4 regions of the Fontibacillus forbon genome follow, and region 3 is predicted to be linked to each of the others. Evidence: riboswitches for the same ligand, from Rfam matches in the RefSeq annotation. Region 3 holds a riboswitch; each other region holds the start of a gene.
What was found. A riboswitch is a leader RNA that binds a small molecule or an ion and turns the genes downstream of it on or off. The one in region 3 is predicted to bind cyclic di-AMP.
Positions count from the first base shown of each region.

Region 1: another riboswitch for cyclic di-AMP. It lies ahead of ACLB09_RS22025 (TrkH family potassium uptake protein); the one in region 3 lies ahead of ACLB09_RS10660 (APC family permease).
Region 2: another riboswitch for cyclic di-AMP. It lies ahead of ACLB09_RS24240 (C40 family peptidase); the one in region 3 lies ahead of ACLB09_RS10660 (APC family permease).
Region 4: another riboswitch for cyclic di-AMP. It lies ahead of ACLB09_RS05005 (3D domain-containing protein); the one in region 3 lies ahead of ACLB09_RS10660 (APC family permease).

Region 1 covers NZ_JBKGFV010000006.1:181,807-189,033, reverse strand. The annotation lists gene ACLB09_RS22030 (CPBP family intramembrane glutamic endopeptidase) at 1-1,643, opposite strand, end outside; cyclic di-AMP (ydaO/yuaA leader) riboswitch at 1,932-2,092, shown strand; gene ACLB09_RS22025 (TrkH family potassium uptake protein) at 2,217-3,494, shown strand; gene ACLB09_RS22020 (potassium channel family protein) at 3,508-4,170, shown strand; gene ACLB09_RS22015 (cation:proton antiporter) at 4,220-5,464, shown strand; gene ACLB09_RS22010 (hypothetical protein) at 5,525-6,211, opposite strand; gene ACLB09_RS22005 (ATP-binding cassette domain-containing protein) at 6,195-7,097, opposite strand; gene ACLB09_RS22000 (GntR family transcriptional regulator) at 7,121-7,227, opposite strand, start outside.
Region 2 covers NZ_JBKGFV010000009.1:15,588-22,814, forward strand. The annotation lists gene motB (flagellar motor protein MotB) at 1-370, opposite strand, end outside; gene motA (flagellar motor stator protein MotA) at 354-1,157, opposite strand; gene ACLB09_RS24215 (hypothetical protein) at 1,355-1,648, shown strand; gene ACLB09_RS24220 (4a-hydroxytetrahydrobiopterin dehydratase) at 1,891-2,190, shown strand; gene ACLB09_RS24225 (c-type cytochrome) at 2,276-2,635, opposite strand; gene ACLB09_RS24230 (GNAT family N-acetyltransferase) at 2,807-3,310, opposite strand; gene ACLB09_RS24235 (C40 family peptidase) at 3,717-4,190, opposite strand; cyclic di-AMP (ydaO/yuaA leader) riboswitch at 4,195-4,331, opposite strand; gene ACLB09_RS24240 (C40 family peptidase) at 4,573-5,067, opposite strand; cyclic di-AMP (ydaO/yuaA leader) riboswitch at 5,070-5,204, opposite strand; gene ACLB09_RS24245 (hypothetical protein) at 5,426-6,256, opposite strand; gene ACLB09_RS24250 (M1 family metallopeptidase) at 6,418-7,227, opposite strand, start outside.
Region 3 covers NZ_JBKGFV010000002.1:793,923-801,149, forward strand. The annotation lists gene ACLB09_RS10640 (GNAT family N-acetyltransferase) at 1-311, shown strand, start outside; gene ACLB09_RS10645 (YheC/YheD family endospore coat-associated protein) at 318-1,484, shown strand; gene ACLB09_RS10650 (HAD family hydrolase) at 1,516-2,214, opposite strand; gene ACLB09_RS10655 (5' nucleotidase, NT5C type) at 2,375-2,923, shown strand; gene ACLB09_RS10660 (APC family permease) at 2,943-4,769, opposite strand; cyclic di-AMP (ydaO/yuaA leader) riboswitch at 5,008-5,198, opposite strand; gene pdxK (pyridoxine/pyridoxal/pyridoxamine kinase) at 5,449-6,264, opposite strand; gene ACLB09_RS10670 (acyl-CoA-like ligand-binding transcription factor) at 6,381-6,923, opposite strand; gene ACLB09_RS10675 (PEP/pyruvate-binding domain-containing protein) at 7,047-7,227, opposite strand, start outside.
Region 4 covers NZ_JBKGFV010000001.1:1,082,188-1,089,414, reverse strand. The annotation lists gene ACLB09_RS05020 (dihydroorotate dehydrogenase) at 1-822, opposite strand, end outside; gene ACLB09_RS05015 (dihydroorotate dehydrogenase electron transfer subunit) at 819-1,514, opposite strand; gene ACLB09_RS05010 (polysaccharide deacetylase family protein) at 1,693-2,547, shown strand; gene ACLB09_RS05005 (3D domain-containing protein) at 2,602-3,285, opposite strand; cyclic di-AMP (ydaO/yuaA leader) riboswitch at 3,294-3,469, opposite strand; gene ACLB09_RS05000 (amino acid ABC transporter ATP-binding protein) at 3,645-4,367, opposite strand; gene ACLB09_RS04995 (amino acid ABC transporter permease) at 4,354-5,016, opposite strand; gene ACLB09_RS04990 (transporter substrate-binding domain-containing protein) at 5,113-5,940, opposite strand; gene ACLB09_RS04985 (alpha-glycosidase) at 6,408-7,227, shown strand, end outside.

The sequences.
Region 1 (7,227 bases), on a different contig from region 3:
TCCTTACCCGGAGGATTGAACAGGTAGATCACATAGGCGACGATCGCCGGCAATGCGATGTAGAATATGCCTGCGGCGATATTTACCGTTCCGCCCGTAAACATGATGCTCAGCGACATCAGAATGCTGTCGAAGATGACATGCGAGAAGAGAACGGCGATAAATCCGTAACGCAGGAAAATGAAGCTGAACAGCAACCCGATGATCAATAGTTCGATCGGACGGGAGATGACCGGATAGATCGGATACAGCGTGTGGCCGAATGCCCAGATCAGCGTAGTAATGACGCTCGCGACGAGCGTGCTGCGGAACATTTTTTTCAACATCGGAATTCCGAACAGCCGGTATACGGCCTCTTCCCCGATGCCTGCCACCCAGGCGAGCAAAGGAAGCAGAACGGGATAAACCATATTATAAGGCGATTGGGATGCGTCCGTGGTGGACCACATATGGATCGTTTTTTCCAGAATAAAGAAGATTACCGACTGAACGCCCAATAAGATAAGCGCCCAGGCATAGCCATCGGCCATGGAAGTCAGGACGTGTCGTCCATAACCCTGCTCTTTGGCCCGGCCCCATAGGTTAATCCCTTGTTTACGCCAGAGCCCGTCGCCACCGACCAGCGAGAAATACACCGAACCGGCAAGCACCAAAGTAACGCCCCCCTGGAACAAAAGCCCAAAGATCAGCAGTGGGCCGCTTAATCCTTCTTTTTCGAAATAAGGAAGCATATTGATCGCCGAGCCCATGGAAATTACGAAATATATGGAAGAAAGTAATATTCCCCGCTTGAATGAAGTATGTACCTTGGTCAACGCGCTATAAACGATAGCCAATATTCCCAGTACAAAAGTCAATAAAGCGTAGCCGGCATAAGTCAGCCAATTGGCGATCGTCGTTTGGCCTTTAACGTAATCCGTATGGCTTTGCGGAACGGTAAAGTAACTCTCGATCCCCGAGACTTTGCCTTCGTAGAAAACGATATCGATTTGCGCATTGGATTGTCCGGCTTCATAGCCCGTGACCGTTAACGCCAAGCCCGCCGGGGTTTCATCGACAACCAGCTGGGTATCGTCGCCGTAACCGAGCGACTTCAAATAAGGATGGGCCAACGCCAGCTTTTCCTCCCAGGTAAGGCCCTCTACTCCCGAATTTGCGGAAACGGCGTCAGATGAATCGCTAATCCCCAAGCCCGGAAACCCGGTCTCGGGAATTTCCTTAAAGCCGACAACTTTGCCCGTCGTCATATGGACATCGACCGTTAAAGAGCTTAGAAGCCCGCCGGGCTTTTTAAACCGGACCTGGAAGATGTCATATGGAAATTGCTTCTCATATTTTTTCAGATAGTCAACCATCAGGTCTTCTCGGGTTAGATATCCGTATATATCGGCACGCGTTTCATAAGTAACCAGCGCGTCGTCGAAAGGACCGGACAAACCGAGCGTGGTTTCCGCGAACTTGGCCGCGGATTCCTCGGCCTGTGCTTTGGTGATCAACTCGGCTGACTGCTCCATTTGCAGGGTTTCAGAGTCGGTAGCGGGAACGATTTGAAGCAGAATAAAGACGATCAGCCCGATGGCGGCAAGTATCCATAACGTCCGGGTTTTCATCCTTCGCGTCTGCGGTTTTGAGTAGGAATCCATGCAAAAACTCCTTTTAACGATTTTTTGTGAAACTGTATGTTTTCGGCACATCTACATCAAAGTAAAGATAACACAGGGGAGTTCGCGGCGCCAGAGATGAGGATAATTTCATGAAAAGACGCAATAACCACGGCAAACTCAAGCATAGCTTAGAGAAGGCTTCAACCTGCGGCTTGTTTCCTTCCTTTTAGGTTATTATCGAGCTATTTCATCCAATTAAACCTTTGTGGTGGAAGGGAATAAGGCTTATAATCCAATTTGACGAAAATGAAATGAAAACAAATGAAATTTATATAGTGGCCGAATTTCTACCGAAAACGGGGGAACCGATATTTAGGGGTGAATTTCGTCTGTTTCACGGGTCCCGGACCTGGTGAAAGAGCGAATAGGGCAGACCGCGCAAGCCCGAATCCGTCAGCTAACCTCGTAGGCCTTTGCAGCAGGGACCAATCAAAAGGCATTGGATTTCCAGTGCTTTTTTCTTTTTTGCCCAAAATTGGTAATGAGGTGACCGCGTTGATATCCAAATGGATCAAGTTCTCTCCGCCCCAGGTTTTAGTACTGGGGTTCGCCATGATTATCCTGGTCGGTGCCCTGCTTCTGATGCTGCCGATTTCAAGTACGACCGGAGAATCGCTTCCTTTTATCGACGCTTTCTTCACCGCGACCTCGGCAACCTGCGTAACCGGGCTCGTCGTAGTGGATACAGGTACGTATTTTTCGACGTTCGGCCAGGTTGTCATCATGTTGCTCATCCAGGTTGGCGGGCTCGGCTTCATGACGATGGCCACCTTGTTCGCTCTCGTATTTAAACGGAAAATCTCGCTGAAAGACCGGCTTCTGCTTCAGGAGGCCATGAATCAGAATACGATGGAAGGCATCGTCCGTTTGATCCGGAAAGTGTTGATGTACTCGCTGATCATCGAAAGCGGCGCGGCACTGCTGTTCGCCATCCGTTGGTCTTTCGACATGCCGCTCGGCCGGGCGCTGTACTACGGCATTTTCCATGGAGTCTCCATGTTCAACAATGCTGGCTTTGATTTGTTCGGCGAATATCGCAGCTTGACCCAGTATGTCAATGACCCGATCGTTAACTTCGTAGCGATGTTCCTGATCGTTTCCGGGGGGATCGGCTTTATCGTCCTATCCGACTTGATCGAATTCCGGCGCCGCCGTAAGTTATCGCTGCATTCCAAAGTGGTTTTGTCCATGACTACCGCCTTGATTCTGGTCGGAGCGCTCGTTATTTTCGTATTCGAGTTCACGAACTCCAAAACCCTGGAGCCGCTGAACTGGAGCGGGAAAATCTGGGGCTCATTCTTCCAGTCGGTGACGCCCAGAACCGCGGGGGCCAATACGTTGGACATCGGCGGGCTTAGACAGGCCACTCAATTCTTTATGATCATCCTGATGTTTATCGGGGCTTCGCCGAGTTCGACCGGAGGCGGCATCAAGACGACGACCTTCACGATCCTTGTCGGAGCGGTGATCTCGATGATCCGCGGCCGTTCGGACCTGGTGCTGTTCCGTTACCGTTTGGCCCAGGAGCGGATATTCAAGGCCGTAACGATCACGATGTTGGCCTTATTTCTGGTCATTGCCGTAGCAATGGTCCTGTCGACGACGGAAGACGCCAGTTTCCTGAGCATTCTGTTCGAGACGACGTCCGCATTCGGGACTGTAGGGCTTACGATGGGACTCACGGGGAAACTGACGCTCATCGGAAAAATCATTATCAGCTTCACCATGTTTGCCGGACGGCTCGGGCCTTTGACATTGGCTTATGCGCTCGGACCGAAGAAGGGTAAAGAACTGTATAGACATCCCGAAGGCAAAATGATTATAGGATAAGGGGAAAAGCGACATGAAAACACAGCAGTTTGTAGTGATCGGACTGGGGCGTTTCGGTTCCAGTCTGGCGCTTGAGCTGATGAACCTCGGTTATGAGGTTCTGGGCGTGGACCGGAGCGAGGAAGTGGTCGAAGAGTGGAACGATCGTCTTACGCATGCCGTAGTTGCCGATGCGACGGATGAGGAAGTGCTGAAATCGTTAGGCGTACGGAATTTCGATTGCGGCATTGTGGCGATCGGAGATGATATTCAAATGAGCATTCTTTCCACCATCCTTCTCAAAGATCTTGGAATCAAGACGGTTGTGGCCAAGGCGATTTCCGTTCTCCATGGCCGGGCGCTGGAAAAATTGGGCGTTGACCGGGTCATTTTTCCCGAGAGGGATATGGGGGTACGCGTCGCCCATCAGCTTGTGACTCCGAACCTGCTGGATTACATTGAGCTTTCCAAAGAATATAGCATCGTAGAACTTAGAGTGCCTGAATGCCTGAATGGGAAAAACGTGGGTGATCTGAACCCGAGAGCCCGGTTCGGGTGCAGCATTGTGGCTATCCACCGGGAGAGTGGAGTCATTATCGCGCCGACGGCGATGGATCATCTGACGCAAGGCGACATTATGGTTCTTATCGGAGCAAAGAAAAACATTGAGGAATTTGAAGCAATCATCAACGAATGATCTTTATTATTGATCTTTGATTTTGATAAACGGTTGGAGTGTGACTGGGATGGAATCGGCCGCAACTGAAGCGATTCGGCACTTTCTTATTTTGATATTATTTGTTATCAGCGTCGGGATGGTTTCCGGAAAATTGGCTGCATTGCTGAAGTTGCCCGACGTTGCGGTGTTTATCGCCGTCGGCATGCTGCTGGGGCCCGGTTTGAATCTGATACATGAATCCAGCGGATCGCTGATCAATCAAACCATACTGACCGTAGGTTCGGCGCTGATTCTGTTTGACGGCGGCCGGAATTTGAAGCTCAGCGGCCTCCGGAAAGTCTGGATTACCCTAACGATGCTCAGTGTGCCCGGCGTCATCATTTCCGTGTTGGCCGTAGGCCTCGGCGTACATTTCCTGTTCGGCGTCGATTGGGTCTTTGCCTTCTTGGCGGCAGCGGTCATCGCTTCCACGGACCCGGCATCGATCATTCCGGTATTCAAGCAGGTGAAGATCAAGGAGCGGGTCCGGGAAACGGTGGAAAGCGAATCGGCGTTCAATGATGCGACGGGCTCGATTCTGACCTTCTCGTTGCTGGCCGCAGTGGCGGGTGGCGGAAAGCTGGACTTTGGCGGGATGACCCTGGATTTCGTGAAAACCGCACTGGGTGGAATTCTTATCGGGCTAGTTATCTCCGGGCTGTTGACCTATTTCACCGGGCATGCCCGGCATGGCGTTTTCCGGGAGTATACTACGATTGTCATGATCGTCTGCGCTCTGTCGAGTTACCTGATTGCCGATCTGCTTCATGTCAGCGGTTTTATGGCGACGTTTGTCGCCGGAGTGATCTGGGGCAATGCGGAGGTTTTCAATCTTTCGATGAAAGACAAGCATATCGAAACCAGTTCTTTCGCGGAAAATATTACGGTCATCATGCGGATGTTGATCTTTGTGCTGCTGGGCAGCCAAGTGGACTTCGGTACGCTCGGCCATTACTTCTGGCAAAGCCTGGCGGCGGTGCTGGTGCTGATGTTTGTGGCACGCCCGCTCACCGTATTTCTGTGCGCTATTCCGGACCGGAAAGTAAAATGGACTTGGCGGGAGCTGTTGTTCATGTGCTGGGTCCGCGAAACCGGCGTCATCCCGGCTGCGCTGTCGGGAATGATCGTCGGGATGGGTATCCCGCATGCCGAAATCATTTCGGCGATTACGTTTATGGCGATCGTGTTGACGATCGTCATTCAGGCGAGCACGACCGCCTGGGTGGCGCGAAAGCTTGGCTTGGAAATTAAAGAAGCTGGGGCAAAGTCTTAGGACTTGGCCGCAGCTTCTTTTTGGGTCACGGTTCATGAACCGCGGATTCGATTCCTTGGATTAATAAGTACGTACGGGGGCGCGGCGATAAAGCAACCAGCCGATCCCGATCAGAACGACGGTCATGCCGAGGAACAGATGGGATAGCGTCACGTTTGACAATCCTGATGCTGCCAATTCAAAGTTATCCGCAAAATCCAAATCGCCGGGGACGAGGTTTAAGACCAGAATATAAAAAGCGATCGTAATCAAGCCGGGAAGCGTGCCGAACCGGTAAAACACGGTGCCGAGCAAAATGAACAAAAACATGTCGAGCAGGTAGAAGGTCCATTGGCAATACCACAAGAGCAAGAAAGGCGTGATGCTTGCTTCTATGGTAATCCCCGACAGCTGCATCACCGAGTATCCTACGTACACAACCATGTTTTGCATCAAGGACATGGCGGCGCATAAAAGAACAGTCGTGCCGATCAAGTTGAGATAAAACTTTTGCCGGGGAATCCCGAAGCTCATTAACAGAGGAAAGCTGCTCGTTGCCATCAAAATACCGCAGACCAGAAGATAGATGGCAATGGCTCCGTAGTTGGCCGAAAATAAAAAGTTGTCGGAAGTGTTCAGAACTTCGGGAAAATAACGCTGTGCCACCACTAGCGCGATATCTACCAGCAGCAGGATAGACCAAAAAACCGTCAGCGGTTTGAAGTTGTCTAACCAATGGAAGCGCAGCATTTTACGAGAAGTTTCCATAGTATTTTTCCTCCGAATTCAAATTTCCTTTGCGTGTCAAATAGACGAACAGCTTTTGCAGCGGAACCGGACCGATTTTGATGCCTCGGCGTTCCAGATCGACTTTGTTTTCCAACTCCCCGTACCAGACAAGCACGGTCGTTCCGGCCAGTGATTCTTCATGAAGTACGCGAGGGTCGGAGGCTAAAGGCAGCAGCAGCGTCGAATCGCCTTGCAGGTAACGCCCCTGTTCCACGAAGGCATCCTTCTCCATATGGGAGGTGATAACCCCTTGTTCCATCAGCGTTATATATTGAAACAGATTGGCGGATTCATCGATCTGATGGGTCGACAGGATCATCGTGCGCTGGCGCTCGCCGCAATCGGAAATCATCAATTCGTAGAAGGTCTCCCGCATGTCGGCGTCCAGCCCCAGGGTAGGCTCGTCAAACAGAGTCAATGGAGCGCGGCTGGCCAGCCCTTTCACGACGCCGACCATCGATTGCATGCCTCTCGAAAGTTCTTTGTATTTCTTTTTGGCGGGTAAGCGGAATTTTCGCAGCAGTTCGACGGCGAATTTTTCGTCCCAGTACGGAAGCAGCAGTGAACAATATTTAATCAAATCTTTGACTTTATAATCGGCCCAGGAACGCTCATCCGATTTGACCAGGCAGATGTTCGGAATGGCGGCGGGATTGTCATGGACTTGTTGACCGTCGTACATCACCTGCCCCTGGCTGGGATAGATCAGGCCGGAAAGAATATGGAGCAGGGTTGTTTTGCCGGCACCGTTAGCTCCCAGAAGCCCGTGAACGGCTCCTTCTTCAAAAGTCGTGGTTGCGTTTCGGATCGCTTCGGTACTGCCGAATTTTTTAGCAATTTGGCGACATTCCAAAATAGAATTCACAACAATTTCTCCTCTCGTCATCCTTAATCGGCAGCTTCTGCCTTTTGAATCATTTCCGCGATCTGCCGCGGCGATATTCCCAATTTGGCGGCCTCGCGCAGCATCACTACGATATACTGGTCAAAAAATT
Region 2 (7,227 bases), on a different contig from region 3:
ACTGGTCGGTTAAACCGTTATTCTTGATGTATGTGTCCAGCTGTTTTTTCAGGGATTCAAGATTCTCCTGCTCCTTGCGCATCAGCTCACTCTTTTTGCTGTTTGTAGAAGGTTTGGGAATCTCATTTTCACTGATGGAGTTCTTCGTATTACTGCTCATCGCATTATGATCGAGAACGCCGGATCCGCCGGTAAGCACGCTTTGAAACGCTTCACTCATTTCTTCAAACTTCTTGGCATCGACCGTACTCATCCCGAACAAGACAATAAATAAAGCTAGTAGAAGGGTCATCAAGTCGGAATAAGGCAGCAGCCAGCTCTCGTCAGCATGTTCTTCGTGTTCCTGGTGCTTCTTATTCTTTTTGCTCACCTTGACCCGCCCCCTTTTCTAAAATTTGCGCACGCTCGGCAGGGGTCAAAAATACGGCCAGTTTTTGTTGAATTGCGATCGTTGATACACCGGATTGGATGGAGAGCAGGCCCTCCACCATCATCAGCCGTATTTCCAGTTCTTTCTTGGAGAGACGCTTCAATTTATTGGCGATCGGGTGCCACATGACGTAACCGGTAAAGATACCGAACACGGTGGCGATAAAAGCGCCGGAAATAGCATGAGATAATTTTTCGATATCACTCATATCGGATAATGCGGCGATCAGACCGACGACGGCGCCGAGTACCCCCAGGGTAGGAGCGTACATCCCGGCTTGGGTGAAGATCTGGGCGCCTACCTTATGTCGTTCTTCGGTAGCGGCGATATCTTCCGTAAGCACGTCTTGAACGAAATCCTGGTCGTTGCCGTCAATAATCATCCGCATGCCGCCGCGCAGGAAGTCATCGTCGATCTCTTCCACCTTGGCTTCCAGGGCAAGAAGACCTTCCCGGCGCGTGATCGTAGCCCATTCCATAAAGAGAGTGATCAATTCAGCTTTGGTGATCATCTTGGGCTTGGTCATCGTTAATTTAATCAGCTTGGGGAATTTCTTAATCTCGGAGAGCGGAAAGCCCACAAACAACGTAGCTGCCGTCCCTACGAAGATAATTACAAAAGCTGCCGGGTTGGAGACCAGACTTTCTACAGGTGCGCCTTTCAAAAACATACCTAAGATAAGCGCCACAAAACCGAGAAGAAGTCCAATAATTGTTGAAATTTCCATTGCACACCTCGTCCTTGAGATAATTGATGCCATTTTCCTGTCTCCGCATCCTTGCTGGGGACATCGGATCTTACCAATAAATCCGAAAAACGGTTTATCTTTTTTATCGACAGATTTCCCTTTTTTTTTAAGGTGTTTTTTCCGGTATAATAATAATACAGTCTGTAAATGACAAGGATGAAGGGAGCAATATAGCAGTGGGCGTAAAGCATGGAAGAGATTATGAATATATTTTGGCAGATTTGACGGCGGCGGTGGGCCGTATTCCCGATAGCTATAAATTTTTTGAGATGGAGGCTTTGGAATGGCATGGGCTCTCGGATGAAGAGAGACAGGAGGTTCAAGAGGCGCTGGCCGAGGATCTATTCTTCGCGCTTGGCACCGAGCCGATGATTACGGTAGGGAGTGCTGTGGTTATCCACGATTCCGAAGGGCACCGGATAAATTTCCTGATCGGGGAAGAAGAGCTTACCTCTGTCCAACTAGTTTGATGGGAGATTCGCAAATTTTTGGATTATTGGATAGAGCATGGTAAAATATAAACTTGGAAGAAAATAAAGTGCTGCGATGCTCCAAGTGGGCAGTGATCGGGTCGAAGCTCTTTTTGCATGAACCGCCGGAGAGCGCAATATAATAAACAGATGTGGAATAGAGCTAAGGCTACGGGTCAACTGAATCCTAGACTGAAGGACTACATAGGAGTGGAAGTTTTGAAGAACGGGGAGGAAGAAAAATGCCGTTTACACCTCAAGAAGTAGAAGCGCATTTGGAAAAATTGGAAGGTTGGGAATTGGAGGAGGGACGTTGGATAATCCGTAAATATACATTCTCCAACTTTATGAAAGGGATCGCGTTCGTTGATGAGGTGGCCGCGATTTCGGAAGCATTTAATCACCATCCTTTTATTACCATCGACCATAAAACGGTGACGCTTCGTTTGACATCCTGGGAAGAGGGTGGAATAACGGCCGTAGATATTAAGGAAGCCCAGCAATATAACGAGGCATTTGAGAAAGCAAGAGCGGTTGGCTAAGCCTGGCTGACAGGTTGGAATGGAGTCAAAAGAAAAACGCCCGCCGGGACCCTAAAGTCCCGGCGGGCGTGTCTTTGTTGTGTCGTTATTTCTTCTCAGCAAGCCACATGGCAACGTTGGCGATTTCATCTTCCTTCAATTTGTCCTTGAAAGCAGGCATCATGCCGCCTTTACCTTTGGTAATGATGCCAAACAATTGTTCAGCTGACAGCTCGGATCCAATTTTCTGCAGATTCGGACCGGCTCCGCCTTGCAATTGATCTCCATGACAGGAAATACAATTGGCCTTGACCGTGGCTTCGGCCTGCTCTGCATTTAATGTAATTTCAGGCAATTGCGGCTTTTCTTCCTGCGCCACCTGATCTTTACCGGGCAATGTAAACATTAACACGGCTGCGAAGGCGCACGCCACGATGAGTATTCCGCTCATGATCCACTTCTGCATTTCAATCGTCCCTCCTATGTAAGCTACCCCTTCCATTATAGCGGAACATGCGCGGCGATCATAGCATTTGTGTCAAAAAAAGTAACGAATTATTTGTAGTATACGAAAAAAACGGTGTATTCATGTATGATTAGTCACAGACAAACTATCGAACTCGAAAGTTAATCCTGTCTAGGTAGACGTGGGCGTTCCGCGAAACACCATGCAGTAATAGGGCTTGGAAATACCCCCAGGCGTCATCTTCTCGTACAGGTCGGTGATGACAAAGCCTGATTTCTGGTAGGCCCGGATCGCCCGGGTATTCCAGGTCAATACCTCCAGGTCAATCACATCCCTCGGCTTCCGCCGCTGGGCCTCCTCCACAATGGCAAGTACAAAAGCTTTACCCAAGCCGTGGCCGCATAAATCAGGCCTCATGCCGATCCCTAGACGCGTAACCCCCTCCATAGGGAAGTACTGGGCAAATCCGGCAAGTTCGTCCTCCTGATTCAATAAAGAGACATACTGCTGCGCCCGTAAGGCGGGATTGCCGAATTCTACATCGAGCGCTTTCATTTGTTCCCAGGGGAGCCAGCTATAAATATCATAGGGAGAATCGTAACGCCAGGTGCTGATTTCCGCGCCGTGGCTTTCTTCCATGGGTACGATTCGGAATGCTGCGATCGGTTTTTCCATAATGCGCCTCCTTAAACGATAGGAATACATATGCGGTTACCCATATGGCTTAAGTTCTTTTTAACCTCACTCTATCGGGATTTTCTTTGATTGTAAAGGCTTTGAAATGGAGGATCGCAAGAAAGGAAGCACGAAAAAAAGTGCTGAACGGGGAAATTTCCTGTTTAGACTTATGCCAATGGGGTAAATTTTGGATATAGAAGGATTTGGATATGGAGTGAAGGAGATACGGACGGAGATTAAAAATATTTTTTTGGAAATAGGCCGCGTACAAGAAACCTTTTGATCCGATCCTTCGTTATATGAGTAAGATGATACAGAGAAAAAAAACCGCAGCCGATTCCTGCAAGAATCAGTTGCGGTCAGATGGGTTTTCGAGGTGAGGGCCTCAAAGGTGTCAGGGTGATCAGGATTCTGTGGCAAACGTTGTAAAGCTGGATTTGCTCAAAATTCTTTTTGCCCCGACATAACGCGTTTTATAATAGCTGTTGCTCAATTTGTCAGTTCGGATGCCTTTAGAGGAAGAAGCGTGTGCGAACTTATCGTCGCCCAGGTAAATGCCGACGTGGGACACTTTACCTTTACCCAAGGTGTTGAAGAAAACGAGATCTCCTGCCTTCAATTGGCTTTTTGCCACGGCCGTTCCTTGTTTGTACTGGGCTCCGGACACGCGGGCAAGATCGATGCCCATTTTTTTGAACACATACCTTGTAAATCCGGAACAATCAAAACCGTTGGTCGTAACTCCTCCGTATTTATAAGGTGTGCCGTACACGGACTTAACAACGCTGTTCAACGTGGTGTCTGCGAAAGCGCTTCCCGTTCCCATGGTGAATAGGATGGCCAAACTCGTAGCTGCTGCTGTGATCGTCTTTCTCAAGATGTAAAACTCCTTCCAAGGCCTGCGAGGTTAGCTTGAGGATTCGGTTGAAGGTTCCCTATGATCCTTATGTAGCGAGATCAATTCACCCAAAATGGTTCCCCCGTTTCCCGGGTGCCGGGAATTCGGCTGTTCTTAGTTGAATGCACCCGAAAAATACGACGTTACGACAGAAATTACAAAGTTGTTACTATTTACTCTGGTTATTTTACCAAGGCTAGCCGGACTTGGCAAGTTTGTTTCGGCAATTTTGAATAAATAAGTTAATTTGTCCTGTTTATCCCGGTCAGAACCGGGTAATGATTCCTAGGAAGTGTGCCTGAAAAAAAGAAAAACCCGCAGAAGTTGATTCCATAAAGAATCACTGCGGGCTTGACTGTTATTATTCTACTTCATCATGGTCCTGAACATCACCGGTAACTTCTTCATATTTGTCGGTGCTCATAATGCGCTTCGCGCCAACGTAACGCTCGACATAATACTTTTCGCTTAATTTGCTGATGACTACGCCCTTGGAAGAGGAAGCGTGAGCAAACTTGCCATCACCGACGTAAACGCCGACATGAGAAACGCCTTTGCCTGAAGTGTTGAAGAACACCAGGTCGCCGGCAATCAGTTGATCTTTCTCAATAGCGGTTCCCATTTTGTACTGGGAGCCTGATTGGTGCGGCAATTTAATGCCGATTTTCGAGAAGACATACATAGTAAATCCCGAACAGTCGAAGCCTGAGGTAGTAGTTCCACCGGAAACATATTCAGTTCCCAGGGCTTTGTCGATCACGCCATCGAGTTTGGATTCCGACGCGAAAGCGCTACCAGTTCCGATGGAGAAAAGTAATGCAAGACTTACTGCTGCTGCGGTTAACTGTTTCTTCAAGGAAATGCTCCTTCCAATGCCTACGAGGTTAGCTTAAGGATTCGGTTGAAGGTCCCCTATGATCCCTCTCTTGCGAGATCAATTCACCCAAAGTGGTTCCCCCGTTCCCCGCGAAGGGAATTCGGCTGTAATTTACATCTGACTTCTTACTTATTCAACACTCAACAGAAAACTCCTGCTAATAGTAACAAAAATAATTACAAAACTGTTACTGAAATTGTGCTGCTGTTATTGTAACAAAGGCAAGTATATTTTGGCAATGGTTATTTAGCAAGATTCAGAGGGGAAAACGCAGGACAAGGCCTCCGTAGAAGCGCGGAGGCCTTGTGGCACAAGGGATGATAAAAATTAAAAAAATTTAACTTTTTTGTGTCTTCGAATGCCATAGCTGATATTGAGAGGTTAGGGTCCAAATTTGAAATAGACTGCGGAAAAAAGGATAGGATTGCTGGAGGATGAGGGCAAGTAACCCGGTCCAAATCCAGGAGACGGTACCGAACAGTAAGAACATGACTGCTCCGGAAGCGCCGAGAATAAGCGAGATGGCGATCCCCGGCAACAGATATTTCAAGCTGACGAGCAGTGAGCCCCAGACTCCGGTTTTGAACAGGTAGCCAAACTGGGCAAACAGCAGCAATTGTCGGATAAGCCAGCCATAAGCGGCCCAGCCCAGAATAAACCCGCAGAAGATCAGGATCGGGACCAGCCTGTCGCCGGCAGGAATCAGCCGGAGCGCCAAGGCGTACAATTTCGGGATCATCCAAAATCCCGGTAAGGCTAATAGCGCCAGTTCCAGCAGGAAAAAGAGCGTGACGGGCTTCCAGAACTCCTTCATCCCCCGGAAGAGAGGGAACCCGGAGGCGCGGGCATCGGCAGGTACCAGCCCGTAGAGAATACCGGCCTGAAGCAGCGGCGTCAATAAGAGTCGAAGGACAACCATCCCGAGCAGAAGCCAAAAATATTGATGGATCGCCGGATTATGTTTTAGCTCAAATTGGCCTTCGATCAGATATAAGATCCGATTCAGTTGGTTCTGAGGGGAGTCCGGGTACCTGGACAGAACGGCGGTAACCGCCGAACTGACCAGCCGGTACAGAAACAATCCCCAGAGCAACTGGTACAGGAACAGGATGATCACGGAGGGAAACTGGCTCCTGACAAGCCCCCATCCATTTCTTACATAGGTCATAACTTTCCCTCCTAAAAGTTTTGTGAGCGTTACAACTATGATATGGCTTCGAACAAAACTGCTTCGTAAGCATCGGCTTGTTTTGTGAGCGTTACAACTATGATATGGCTTCGAACAAAACTGGCATCGGAAGCATTCGCTAAATTTTGTTGTGATCCAGCCTAATACACAAGAGTTCCAAGCAGAGTCTCCAGCAGTTTGACGATACTCAGGGTTGAGCGGGTGCTAACCGGTTCGTCGATTCCGGATTTCAGGTAATTGTTGATATGCTTGTTCTCCAGCACCAGTGAATAGTCGGGGTCAATTTGTACCCAATCCAGCGGCTCTTTGTATTGCAGCTTCATTCGGACGGTATCGCCTTCGCCGTTCCAGACTTTTCTGACCGTATGACCGTCTTTAAAGCTGAAGAGCAGCGGTATTTTAGGACTGTTTCCTCCCTTACGGCTTATTTCTACAGTCGATTCGTAGATAGTGGTGCCGTTTTGGGTAAGGGGGGTCACGGTTATCCGGTCTGCGGAGAAATCCGCCATTTTTCCTTCATATACATATTGGTTAAAGTAAGGCTTCCAGCTCTTTCCCGTCGTTTGTTCAACGACCCGTTGAAAATCGGCCGTGGTCGGATGCTTGAATTTGTACTTCTGGCTGTAGTTATATAGAATCCGCTTCATGGTTTTCGCGCCGACCTGGCGTTCGATATCGAGCAGAACCAGCTTGCCGCGATAATATGCATTCTTGGCGTAGACGTCCCCGGAACCGTACTTCCAGGACGGCAGGGTCAGGGAAGCTGGAGAAGAGATGAGTGCGGCCTGAATGGGCAGATTCGGAGCGATGCCGAATTCTTGCTCCATTAACTTGTCTTCGGCGTAGGAAGTGAAGGCCTCATCCAGCCAGGCTTCCTCGAATTCATTGCTGGCGATCATCCCGTAGAAAAATTGGTGCCCGATCTCATGAATGACCGTGCGTTCCAATTC
Region 3 (7,227 bases):
TTTCCTGCGTGAGTGACTATGGCCGCGGCATCAGTCTCGTTGTCGTTCATCCGTTGTACCGGGGCCAAGGCCTTGGCTCGGAACTGTTGAACCGGCAGTTTTCGTCTCTCGGAAAACTGACCTGCCGGGTATCTCCGAGCAATTTATCCAGTTTGCAGATGTGTTTTCGCGCGGGCTTCAGCGCAAGCCGGCTGCTGAAGCCGCACGGCGGCCGGGCCGAGCTTGTGCTGGAGAAATACCAAAGCGGGGCGCAGGAAGCTGCATCTCCACCGGATCACGATTTTGCCATCCATTCCTTGCAAAGAAGGTGAACCCTGTTGGCACAGCCAGTTCTGGGCATTCTGACTTTATATTTAAACGATAAAAAACAACTGGAAGAGCGGCATATTTATCAGAGAATGATTAAAGAGGGCCAGACTCTCGGTCTCGATGTTTTTGTGTTCACTCCGATGGATGTGGATGACAATAGAGGCCTGATACATGCTCTAATTTATGATCCGAAGCAAAAGAAATGGTCCCGCAAATGGCGCAAGTTTCCCCATCTTATTTTCGACCGCTGCCGAATTCAGCGCAGCAAGCGGTTCGAGCAGTTGCTACGATTCCGGTCCCGGTACAGCAATCTTACTTATTTAAATCGGCCGCTGCGCAACAAATGGACGATATATCAAACCTTGAACCGAAAAGCGGCGTTCCGTAAACATCAACCCGCAACGGTATTATTTCAGAATAGCGGCGATGTATTCCATCTATTGAAAAATTACCCTTCCGTCTACGTCAAACCGATTAACGGCACCGGGGGGCGGGGAATTCTCCGGGTAGAAAGACTGGGCGGCGACATGTTCCTCATTCAGGGACGAAAACAGAACCGGCAGATCATCCCCGCCCAAAAGCTGCATAAATCCCGGCTTGGCGCGTTTCTGTTAAGCTGGAAGGGAAGCGGCCGCTTCCTTGCGCAGCAAGGAATACAAATCAAGCTGCCGAGCGGCCGGGTGGCCGACTACCGGATGCTTGTGCAGAAAAACGGACACGGGCAGTGGGAAGTAACCGGCTGTGCCGGCCGGATCGGACCTGTTCGAAGCGTCACCTCCAATCTTCACGGCGGGGGCAAGGCCGTTACGATGAACGCGTTGCTTGCACAGGTTACTTCGAGCGAGGAGAAGCGCTCCGAAATCCGCCGTTCCGCCGAAAAACTGAGCTTGGAAATCGCCGCGTATCTCGAATCCACCTTCGGGGCCTTATGTGAGCTGGCACTGGATCTGGCGATCGAAAAAAACGGCCGGGTATACGTTCTGGAAGTTAACCCCAAGCCCGCCAGAGAGGTGTTTATCAAGACGGGAGATACGGAATCGTACCGTCGTGCGATCATCAAGCCTTTGGAATATGCCATGTGGATGTATAAACGCGATGCCAAACGCGAAAGCAAGCGAGAAGATAAACGAGAAGATAAACATGAAGATAAACGCGAAGCCGCCCCTTCCTCTTAGCGAGGAGGAGCGGCTTCAGTGATTCAAAGGCTTATTCGGCGCCTTGCGACTGGTCAAAGAGCCCGGGAAGCTCATTGAAAGAAGTGATCAATATATCTGAACCGGCCAGCTCTTTGCCTTGTCCAAAACCGGCATAAGCGCAGCCGACCACGGTCTGACCGTTCTTCTTGCCCGCTTCCACATCCGATGAGCGGTCCCCGACCATCCAGGCACTGGAAATGCCGTGGTTGTCCATCAGGAGACGGACAAGATCGACTTTGGAAGCAGTCAGATACTCGCCTGCACTGTAGATTTCTTCAAATAGCGGAGAGATCAAGTGGGTTTCGGCGACGCCTTTTACGTAATGCTCCAATCCGTTGCTTGCGACGAACAGCCTGACTCCCCGGTCTCTTAGTTGCTCCAGCGTTTCTTTGACGCCCGGATACAATTCCGTGGTGTATTGTTTAAGCCCGGCCAGTTCCAGCTCAAGGAGCAGTTCATCCGCCCGGCGGTGCACGGCTTCGCTAGAGTCAGGAATGACCTTTCTCCAGATATCTTCCAGCAGCATTCCGAGACAGCTCAGCATCAATTCTTCGGGTGGCGTATCCCCGACATACAATTTCTCTTCCCTGAGCCGGTCAAACAGCTCGTGATAAGCAGGGATGAGCAGCGTCTCTGTCTTGAAAAGGGTTCCGTCCATGTCGAATATCATCGCTTCCGGTTTTTTCAGCTTAGCCTGGGTAGTCTCCATCTCCACAATCCTTCCTGTCTGTATTTATAGCCCATGATATGCCAAACCAACCCCTTTGTAAACCAGTCAGCGGGTTGGACGGGTTTGCCATTTTTCAGAGTGTCCTTTACAATTACGTTGAATTAAACGCAAATGCAACCGTAGGGAGAAGGACGTAAACATGAGCAAAAAAATAGTAGCCATAGACATGGATGACACGATCTGCCATTTGATTCCGAAAGCGATCCAATATCACAATATGATGTATCCCGATCTTCCCTTGACTATGGAGCAGATTGTCAGCTTCGACCTAAGCGGCATTTGGCATCCAAGCTGCTCGGACGATATTTTTTTCGGAAGACCGGGATTATATGAAGAATTGGAGCTCTTTGATGAATACACGGTCGATGAGGTACAGAGAATGACTGCCGACTACGATGTCATTATCGTGACCGCGGCGCGTCCGTCATCGGTTCCGGAAAAGTGGAGATGGTTGCAAATGCACCTGCCGTTCATCCCCTTCGAGAACTTTTTTGTCGCCAAGCGCAAATATCTGCTTGATTTCGATCTTTTAATCGATGACGGACCGCACAATCTGATCGCCGCCAAAGAAGCGGGCAAGCAGACGATTATGATTCCCCGCCCGTGGAATGCGCCAGTCCAGCAGGACTTTATTCTGAAAGATTCCTGGAAGGGCATGAACGAACTGGTGCGGCAAATTCTGACTTGATTGCAAAAGTGCCTCACTTTTACTTTTTGAAATGATATGGAACCGTAGTTACGATCAAATCTCTCCGGTACAGCAAAAAGGCGCGAATCAGCAAACTGGATTGGTTATGCAGGGCATTATGCCATCGTTTCTTCGGAATGAATTGGGGAATCAGCACGGTCACCCGGAAATTCATTTCCTTGGCCTTATGCTCCACCGTATCGATAAACTTCGTCAGCGGCTGGATAATGCTCCGGTATTGGGAATACAGCGTGACCAGCCTGATTTCGGGGTGCCACTGGTTCCATTTTTCTTCAAATTGCTTCTCCGCTTCTTTATCGAACGCCACATATACCGCGATGATCTGATCGGGTGACAACGATTTCGCGTAGTTCAGCGTATTCTCCACTACATGCGTAATTCCCGCTACAGGGATCACCATTACATTCCCTTCGATCGCTAAAGGCGGCTCGCATGTAGTTATCCGCAATTGATCTCCTACAGCTTCATAATGACGGTTGATTTTGTGAAAAATGTATACGATCGCCGGCAAAAAGATTAGCGCAGGCCAGACTTGCGGAAATTTCGTAATAAAGAAAATCATCATGACGGTAAAGCTGATTAAAGCGCCGACCGCATTAATCGTTAATTTCAATCCCCAGCCTGACGGTTTTTCCCGAAACCATTTTACGAGCATACCGGTTTGCGCCAACGTAAACGGAATAAATACGCCAACCGCATAGAGAGGAATCAGATGCTCTGTCTGTCCTTTAAAAACGATGATAAGCAGAATGGAGGCCACCGCCAAAAAAACGATCCCGTTGGAATAACCGAGGCGGTCACCCCGAACGGTGAACATACGGGCTATATATTTGTCTTTCGCCAGGTTCACGGCCAAGAGCGGAAATGCCGAGTATCCCGTATTGGCAGCCAGCACCAGAATCATCGCGGTTATCCCCTGAATCGTATAGTACATAAAGCCCCGGCCGAATGTAGCTGAAGCGATTTGGGATACGACGGTTTCCTCCGCTTTAGGCGAAATCCCGTAATAATAGGCCAGCCATACGATTCCCGTAAATAAAAGCGCCAGCAGCACGCCCATCGCAGCTAATGTTTTGGAAGCATTCTTGGGGGCCGGGTCCTTGAAATTAGGAATCGCGTTGGAAATCGCCTCAACCCCGGTCAAGGCCGAACTCCCTGAGGCGAATGCCCGCAAGAGCAGGAACAGCGTAAGTCCTGTCACAGGCGTACCGATCGGGGAATGTAAGTTGGCCGGAACTTCACCCACCGCAATTTGATAAAGACCCGCTCCGATCGTAATAAATATGACAAGCACGAACAAGTAAACCGGATAAGCCAGAATAGAAGCCGATTCGGTGATTCCGCGCAAATTAAGAACCGTGATAACCACTACTAAAAGGCATGCAATGAGTACATTATAGGAATGCAACGACGGAAAAGCCGAGGTAATGGCATCCGTACCTGCGGAAATGCTGACCGCAACGGTTAAAATGTAATCCACCAGCAGCGCACCGCCTGCTAAAAGTCCGGAGTTTACTCCCAAATTTTCCTTGGAAACGACGTAAGCTCCTCCGCCGTGAGGATACGCATAAATCACTTGTCTGTAGGATAAGACCAGAGCCACCAGCAGCACCAGAATTCCCACGGCAATCGGAATGGAGTACCAGTAGGCTGCCGCGCCGATCGTCATCAAGACGAGCAGAATCTGCTCCGGTCCGTAGGCTACGGAGGACAAGGCATCCGATGAAAGGATGGCCAGGGCTTTCGTTTTGTTTAGTTTTTGTTCGCCAAGTGCGGTTGACTTCAGCGGCTGACCGATGAGCACTCTCTTGATTATCGAAAACATAGCTGCAACACCACCGTGCTTTATTTTTTGCAAATACAAAGGCTGTTTATGAATTAATAATATTGGCAATTCGTCATATTAAACCCGAATCGGCAAATAGCGGTAACGGGCTATTCGAATATGATTCAACAGAGCCAGTCATGCAGGAGTTTGGCAAACCCTGGGGCTTTTTGCACAGCAAAAAACCACAGAGGCACGACCCCCTGCGGTCCATGGTTACTTACATGGGCACAGTATCATCCTCTCTCGGACTACGCTTACGAGGTTAGCTGTCGGATTAGGGTGGCGAGAGTCACCCCTCCGCAGCATGTTCTGCAGGACATGCTGCGGATTCACCCCCTACCGTTCGTTTAGGCTGCTATTGCCTGGACGCCCGGCATTCGGTTCCCCCGCTTTCCCGCGATACGGGAAATTCAGCGAATCAAGAATATAAAATCCAAGAGTGAATATTACGCCTGCTCTCATTTTCTGTAAATCCCTGAATTTGCCTCAAAACGCGTTTTTCCGGGTTTGATAGGAGAATAAAACGCTTACTTTCATCACTTTCATTTATTATCATGGATTATTGAGTCCGGATAACTAATCTTATATAGGATTTATAGACAACAAAAAAAGCCGGCTTCCATTCATCGGAAACCGGCCTGTCCTTGCATTATTTTTTCAAACAATCTGCTTCAGCTTATTCACCGTTCAAGCGATACCCGCCATGAAATACCGGTCCCACATACTCGTTAAAGGCATAACCCGAAGAGATGGCAGCCGTGACGAATTTTTTCGCCTTGACCACGGCTTCTTTCACGGATAATCCGCCGGCCAAGCCACCGGTAACCGCCGCGGCAAACGTGCAGCCTGCCCCATGATTATAGGCCGGTTCGATCTTTTCCGTCTCCAGGATCACAAATTCCTCGCCGTCATAGAACAGGTCGATGGCTTTTTCGCCTTCCAAAGCTTTACCGCCTTTAATGACTACGTTTGCTGCACCGCGCTCATGGATGACTTTTGCGGCTTCCTTCATCTCGTCGACGGAAGTAAGGCGGCCCAAACCGGACAATACGCCGGCTTCAAACAGATTCGGCGTAACGACCTTGGCGAGTGGTACCAACAAATCGCGAATCGCATCGGCGCTCTCGGGATTCAACACTTCGTCTTCGCCTTTGCAGACCATAACGGGGTCGATTACCACATTTTTCTGGTCATGCTGACGAATGCATTTTTCAACGACTTCAATGATGGCTACGCTGCCCAGCATCCCCGTCTTCATCGCATCGACGGGACCGCCCGCAAATACGGTTTTCAGTTGCTCGGCAACCAGAGCGGCATCCACCGGATAAACGCTATGGTGCCATCCGCGGTCCGGGTCCATCGTTACAATGGTCGTCAGCGCGCTAAGCCCGTATGTACCGTATTCCTCAAAAGTTTTCAAATCCGCCTGGATCCCGGCGCCTCCGCTGGAATCGCTTCCGGCAATCGTTAATGTTTTTAGTATGGTTGGCATAGTTTATACTCCTTTGCAAAAAACTTAACAAGCTTCCGGCCTCTATTGTAGCATTATTTTCAGAAAGTCAGTGGATTATTTAACGGGATTTTTCATCGCCAAGTTTTGCTAGCGTTTTACAGCTCCAATCCATTCTCCAGCTTGCCTAGCGCTTCTTCAAGCAGCCTGGAAAAATCCGCGTCCGGATTTTCGGCGTAATGAAGCATCACCGAGATATTTACGCCAACAACGGCTCCGGCAAGCGTGCGAATCGTCAGATCGTCGGAATCGCGGCCGACTCGTTTGGCCACCATTTCCGCAATCAAATGCATCATCTGGGTCATCCCGTTCACCGTTGCCGACCAAAGCTCCGGAATTGCGATCACAAGCTGATTTCGTTCCCGCATGGTCCTCAGTTCGTCTTCCGACATTCTGGCAATTTCCGAAACCATGGCGTTTTTCAACGCTCGAAGCGGACTTAACCCGGAAGGCTGCTCTTCAAAAGCACGAATAAGCAGCGGGTCATAATTATCGCGCGTCAAAACATCTTCTTTCCCCGAAAAGTAACGAAAAAAAGTGCTGTAAGAGATTTCGGCCGCTTCGGCAATTTGCTCCACCGTAGTTGCTTTGTATCCCTGCTCACGGAACAGCCTCATCGCGTGTTTTTGTACTTCTGCCATCGCTTTTGCTTTTTTGCGTTCGCGTAACCCACCGCCTGGTTTGCTGTTTGTCGTTATGGCCCCCACCTCAATTCGGCTTAACTCTGATTCTGATCTCTCAAACCTTCTGTAATCTACAGATTATCACTCCGCAAGTATTTGGACAATGCCCCGCCCTCCGTCAACGAGAACCCGATCCCCGGTTTTCAGCATGGTGGTGGCGCTCCCGCATCCCACTACGGCAGGGATCCCGAGTTCTCTCGCCACGATGGCCGCATGTGACAGCGGTGCGCCGATATTGGTAACAATTGCCGCTGCTTTCGGA
Region 4 (7,227 bases), on a different contig from region 3:
CCCCACTTGAATCAAGGAGGCCCCCGCCATGATGAATTCGATGATATCCTCGGCGCTGGAGATGCCTCCCATGCCCATTACGGGAATGGTGACCGCCTTGCTTACCTGGTGCACCATACGCAGCGCGATCGGCTTGATCGCAGGGCCCGAGAGACCGGCATACAAATTATCAAATACGCTGCGGCGCTTATAGATATCGATTTTCATGGCTGAAAAAGTATTAATCAAAGAAACGCCATCCGCCCCCTCCTGTTCGCACATTGCAGCCATGCCTACAATATCTTCGGCGTTCGGGGAGAGTTTGATGACGAGCGGCAGCGAGGTGACCGCACGGATTTCCCGAACCACTTCCCTGGCCGTTTCAGTCTTGATGCCGTAAGCCATGCCGCCGGCTTTCACGTTAGGGCAAGAGATGTTCAACTCGATCATATCGACGGCCGTACGTCCCGCTTTTCTTCTGGCAGCCGCGTCTTCCTCGATCAAAAGAGCGCCATCCACGTAATCCTGCATGCTATTTCCGCCCAAATTAAGGATCCGCGCCGTATCCAGTTGCTCCCACCTCGGACACTCATCGCGTAAAAATGCCGGAATGCCGGGATTTTCAAGTCCGACACTGTTCAGTAACCCTGAAGGAGTCTCATAGACGCGTAGTCCGGAATTCCCTTCCTTCGGGTGAAGCGTAAGCCCTTTGCCGGAAATGCCGCCAAGCATGTTTAAATCATAATATTTGCCATACTCTTTGCCGAATCCAAACGTCCCGGAAGCCATCACGACCGGATTTTTAAAGTGCACACCAGCGATTTTACAGGACATGTCCATCATGACAACACCACCTCTTCCGCTCGAAATACGGGGCCGTCGGCACAAGCCTTTTTACGGCTATCCTTGCACTTGACGCTGCAAACGAGACATGCGCCGATACCGCAAGCCATCCGGTTTTCCAGCGACACATAAACCTGCGCTTTCGTTCCCGAATGGATCTGCTCCCGCTGCACGGCTTCGAGCATCTTATGCGGCCCGCATGTATAAATAGTGTCGTAAGCGTTAAAATCGACCTTGTTCAAAATCACGCCGCCAATATCCACGACGACCTGCCCCGTTGTTCTGCCGCGGAATTCTTCTACCATATATGGCTCTTTGCTGAAGCCAAGATAGACATCGGCATCGGGTATTTGCTCCAAGGCATAATAAAACGGAGCGATTCCAATCCCTCCGCCAACGAATGCCGTCTTCCCGGCCGGTTTAGAAAAGCCGTTGCCCATCGGCCCTTCCAGGTTAATCCGGTCGCCTGCTTTCAGCCTGGAGAACAGCTCCGTCCCTTCTCCGGCAACGAGATACAGAAACTCTATCCTGTCTTCCGTTATATCAAATATACTCAACGGCCTGGAGAGCAGAGGATAACGATCCCAAGCCCGCAGCATATAAAATTGTCCCATATTCCCGGCGAAATTACCTGCCACCGCAAGCCGGTATACCCCCGCCGCAACCTGCTCGTTAATCAAAACTTCCGACATACTTTTCTCTCCTCTCTAGTAAAACGCCCATCGCTTTGCTTTATGCTTCATTATAAGATGCAATTTTTCAGCCCTTCGAGTCTGTGACGAATGTCACAATCAAACCGCACATAACTTCGGGAAATCCTGGGCATACCTAAGCTTATTACGGTTTCCGGGTAAAGGAGAGGTTTTTACTATGTTCAGAACAGTCAAACAGCGGTTAAGGGCCGCAGGAGCCGCCTTGATCATGACGGCTTTGTTCTTTTTTGCACTCTGCCCGGCCCCCGGAGCCGCAATGCCCCTGAAGACGACAGCGAAGCTCATAGCCGCCTCAAAGATGATAGAGCCCGATGAAGCCAAACCTGCCGGCGTCACGGCAGAAAAGGGCACAAAGCCGCTAAACTTAGGGGAACTGCGGCGGAAGTATTCCGAAACATTCAAATTCCGGGGGCCGGAAGTAAAGCAGGTCGCGCTGACCTTCGACGACGTTCCCGATCCGCGGTTTACTCCGCAAGTGCTCGATGCGCTCCGCAAAGAGGATGTCAAGGCCACTTTTTTTGTCGTCGGCCACCGGGCTAAAAAATACCCGAATCTGCTCCGCAAAATCCATCAGGAAGGTCACATCATCGGCAATCACTCTTATAGTCATCCCCAGTTTAAAAACAGGTCCCTGAAACAATTTCAAAATGAAATCCTCCGGACCGAAAAGATCATTGCCAACGTTATCGGTTACCGACCGAAACTGATACGTCCTCCCTACGGAGAAATCAACGAGGAGCAAATCAAGTGGGCGAAGACACACGGCTATACGATCGTAAACTGGAATGTAGATTCCCTTGACTGGAAGGGGCTTAATGCGGAAAAAGTGAAACAGAACGTACTTCAAGCCCTCGGTCCGGGATCCATCGTACTCCAGCATGCCGGCGGCGGCACGGGATCCGATTTATCCGGAACGATCCAGGCCTTGCCCGACATTATCCGGTCTCTAAAAACGCAAGGATACCATTTCGTAACGCTTCCCGAGTTATTGCATACCCCGAAATACAAATAAGAAACAAACTAAAAAGCAGCTTCCGAAACGGAAGCTGCTTTCGTTGACTTAAATTTATTCGATAACGTAAAGCTTGACGTCCTGATATCCAAATTGGCTAACCGACTGCTGACTGCCCGGAATGAAAATATCGATGCGATTGCCTTTAATGGCCCCACCCTGGTCGGTTGCGGTCGCTACAAAGGCATTCTTCGGCAAATTGGCATGGGAATGTCCCGTCACCAATACTTTTGTGCCCATTGGAATTACTTTGGGATCTACCGCAATCGTACCCAGCTGCAGCGGTTCACCGAAATAATCCACCGCTCCCCACTTGCCATTCTCGCTGGCAGCGGATGAATAAGCCGTTGCTTTGACGTCGATCGTTTTGGAATAGGCGAAAGATTTGCCCCAAGCTTCAACAACCTTGTCGGACGTTGAGACTTTCAAAGCAGACAAAGTTTGCGGGTTTTGCGTTTCGTTTGCGCTGGCGGAAGCCATCGAAACCAAGGCGTTCGATCCGGTTCCCGGTATGACGATATCCAAGCCGCCATAAATGTTAGTCGCTTTAATACTCGGATTTGCGCTGATCAGCTTGTTCAAATCGACGCCGTACTTCTTGGCGAGAATGTAGAAGGTGTCTCCCTCCTTCGCTTTATGTACCGAATCCGCATGAACAGGAATAGTTTGTAATGCTCCTGCCATACCTACTGCAATGATTGCCGCCTTGAAGGCAAGTGCCATGTTCTTATGTTTGATCATGATGTTCCTCCTTTTACTTTCGCCTGCGGAGTTAGTTGTCGGGTTCGGGAAAAAAGGATTGGTTCCCTGCGTCGTTTCTTACGCTTCACCCCAAGAACGCTGTCCACGGTTCAAGTCTGACAGCATTTCGGTAAATCGTCCCCCGCACCTGCGCCATGGCAGGTTTTGGCCTAATCAATATATCACAATTTTGTAACCAAAAGGCGATGAAAATGTTTCCATACTACAAAAAATGGCGGGATGACAACGAAATTCGATCGTCATTCCGATGACAATTTAGTAAGAGGATGGATCAATTACAACAGCAAAAAACCGCCGGTCATCCTATTCCGGCGGTTTTAGTGTTATTGATAAGATTACAGCACTTTGCTGAGAAAATCTTGAGTACGCTGATGTTTCGGCGCACCGAACACATCCTGGGGCGTACCTTGTTCCATTATGACGCCCTGATCCATGAACAGGATCCGATCGCCCACTTCGCGGGCAAAGCCCATTTCGTGCGTGACGATCACCATGGTCATGCCTTTGTCGGCAAGGTTCTTCATGACGTCCAGCACTTCGCCGACCATTTCGGGATCCAGCGCTGATGTCGGCTCGTCAAACAGCATGACGTGGGGCTCCATCGCCAGCGCGCGGGCAATGGCGATCCGCTGCTTTTGTCCGCCGGACAGCTGCGAAGGATAAGCGTCCCGCTTGTCTTCCAATCCGACCGTCCGCAGCAAATCCATAGCAAGGATTTCCGCTTTGCCCTTCTCGGTTTTCTTCACGCGGATCGGCGCCATCGTAATGTTGTCGATCACGCTTTTGTGGGGAAATAAATTGAACTGCTGAAACACCATCCCCATTTTTTCCCGGGTTTTATTGATGTCGTGGCGTTTCTCGGTAATCGATTGACCCTCAAATGTGATTTCGCCTTCAGTCGGCTCCTCCAGCAGGTTCAGGCAGCGCAGAAATGTACTCTTGCCCGAGCCGCTGGGCCCGATAACGACAACGACCTCTCCTTTGGCGATTTCCAGGTCGATGCCCTTCAGTATGTGAAGCTGACCGAACTTTTTATGCAAATTTTTAACGGTGATCACTAGCTCTCAACTTCCTTTCGAACAGACCCAGAATGCGGGACAATGTGAATGTCAAAATAAAGTACATGATAGCAACAATCAGATAAGGCGTCATGCCGTCATAAGTAATGGTTACCACGGCACCGGATTGGAACATGAGTTCCGTAATCCCGATAAAGGATACGATCGATGATTCCTTGATAATCGTGACAAACTCGTTCCCGATCGCCGGAAGTACCGACTTGATCGCTTGCGGAACAATGATAAAGCGCAGCGACATCCACCGGCTCATCCCCAAAGAACGAGCGGCTTCCCCTTGTCCGCGGTCCACGCCCTGAATCCCCGCACGGAAAATTTCCGCGAGATAAGCCGAGCTATTGATGGAAAGCGTAATCGCGCCGGACTGAATCGGCGAAAAATTGATGTTGAAGGCCGTAGAAAAACCGTAGTGAATAATTAACAACTGCACAAGCATCGGGGTTCCGCGCAAAAATTCAACCCAGGCATGCCCGATAAAGCGGACAATTCTCCAAGGAGACATCCGCAAAAGAGTGATGATTAAACCTAAAATAAATCCGCAGAGCACCCCCAGGGCAGCCAGAAGCAGCGTGTACTGCAAACCGGTCAGAAAATAACTGCGGTACTCCCAAAACATCGTAAAAAGCTCCATGTCCCAACATTCCTCCTATTTTACCTCAAAAGCCTTGACAAAAAAACAGAAAATAGCGAATAGGCTCCGCTATTTTCTGCAACAATCGGTCCGTGATTATTTTTCGGCAAGCGCGCTGGCTTCGGTAACGAATTTATCGATCGAGCCATCGCTCAGAAGACGGTCAAGCGTTGCGTTCACTTGATCGAGCATTTCCTTATTGCCTTTCTTCACGCCGACGACATAGCCTTCGTCTTCGGTTACCGGTTTGGCGTCAGTGATGCTGAGGCCTTCCACGTTTTTGACGAACGATTCGGCAACAGGTCCTTCGATGATCGCCACATCCACGCGGCCCGATTTCAGTTGCATAATGATATCGTTAATTTTCCCAAGGGAAGTCAGCTTGGCATTAGGCACCGTTTTGGCCATATCTTCTTGGATCGAACCTTTTTGTACGCCGATTTTCAAACCTTCCAGCGACTCCATGGTCGCGTATTTATCTTTGTTTTCCGTGAGCGAAACGATGGATTGCTCGGCTTTGTAATAAATTTGGGACATATCGATTTGCTCCGCACGCTCCGGTTTCGGGCTCAAGCCCGAAATGACCAGGTCCACACGTCCGCTTTCCAGTTCATTCAGCAGGGAATCGAACTGCATATCCTTGATTTCCAGTTCGGCGCCAAGGTCCTTGGCGATTTCCTTAGCGATTTCGATATCGAAACCAACGATTTCGTTATCGCCTTTCTCGTTTTTGATCTTGAATTCATACGGCGGGAAATCCGCGCTCGTACCGATGATCAGCTTCTTGGAGGCTGCACCGTTATCGGCCGCTCCCTGGTTATTCGCCGGAGTGTTGCTGGCATCGTTATTCTTATTTTGTCCGCATGCGGCAAGTACGGTTGTCACCATCATCAGCGCTACAAATAAAATACCCCATTTTTTCATCTGTCTCTCTCCCGTCAAAAAAATATTTATGTTCGACAATTAATTTACTGGGCTAATTATAAATCAACCTGTATATATATGCAAAGAGATTTCTCAATGATTCATCATAATTTCACACATTATTTTTTATAATTATTTATAATACGCCATTTTATTATAACTTTGGTCAATTTAGCGTGAATGTTATTTGGTGAGTTAATTCAAAATTTATTATAAATTTTTACAATATTCAGAAGGCTCATATTTTATATTCCCCAAAACTCAGCCTATATATCAGAGATTCCTTTCATGCATTCCGGCTGTATTTTTATTAAAATTTATAATTTTCAAATATAGGCGAACTCTTCGGTCAAAATAAACATACATGTGTAAAGTGTGGGAATAATGGTTCATATCAGGTCTCATTTGGTTATTAATTAGCTGATAAACATGACTCATTTTTCCAAGCTACGTAAGGAGGTGGCCCTATGCTACTTGAAGCTCTATACCATGTACCGCGAGATAAATGGGCCTATGCCTACGACACTGCAACTATACATTTGCGGGTGCGAACCAAGCGGGACGACGTGGAGCAAGTGTTTGCGATGACTGGCGATAAGTATGACTGGGATGGAACGTATCAGGAAATCCCATTGGAAAAAGCGGCTCACGACCGGATGTTCGATTACTGGGAAGCCGCCGTGAAACCCAAATTCAAACGCCTTTCCTATGCTTTTAAACTGATTGCGGGATCTGAAACCGTGTATATGCTGGATACCGGAATTCAGCATGATGGACCGACTCCGCCGGGAGAACTTTACGAATTTCCGTATATCCATGAAATCGATTTGTTCAAAGTGCCGGAATGGGCAAAAAAAGCGGTGTTCTATCAGATCATGCCGGAACGGTTCGCCAACGGAGATCCCTCTAACGATCCCGATCAAGTTCAGCCTTGGGGCGGCCAGCCGGCTGTCAATAATTTTTTCGGCGGCGATTTGAAGGGCGTCCTTGATCACCTGGATGACCTGATTGATCTGGGCATTAATGCGATCTATTTTACGCCGCTCTTCGTATCCCCCTCCAATCACAAATACGACACCGTGGATTACAAAAAGGTCGATCCCCACTTTGGAGACAACGAACTGTTAAAAGAGGTCGTGGAAGCGTGCCATGACCGCGGGATCCGGGTCGTGCTCGATGCCGTATTCAACCATTGCGGCGAACAATTCCCCCCTTTTCAGGACGTGCTGCGAAATGGCGCCGACTCCAAATATGCGGACTGGTTTCATATCAATGAGTACCCGGCTC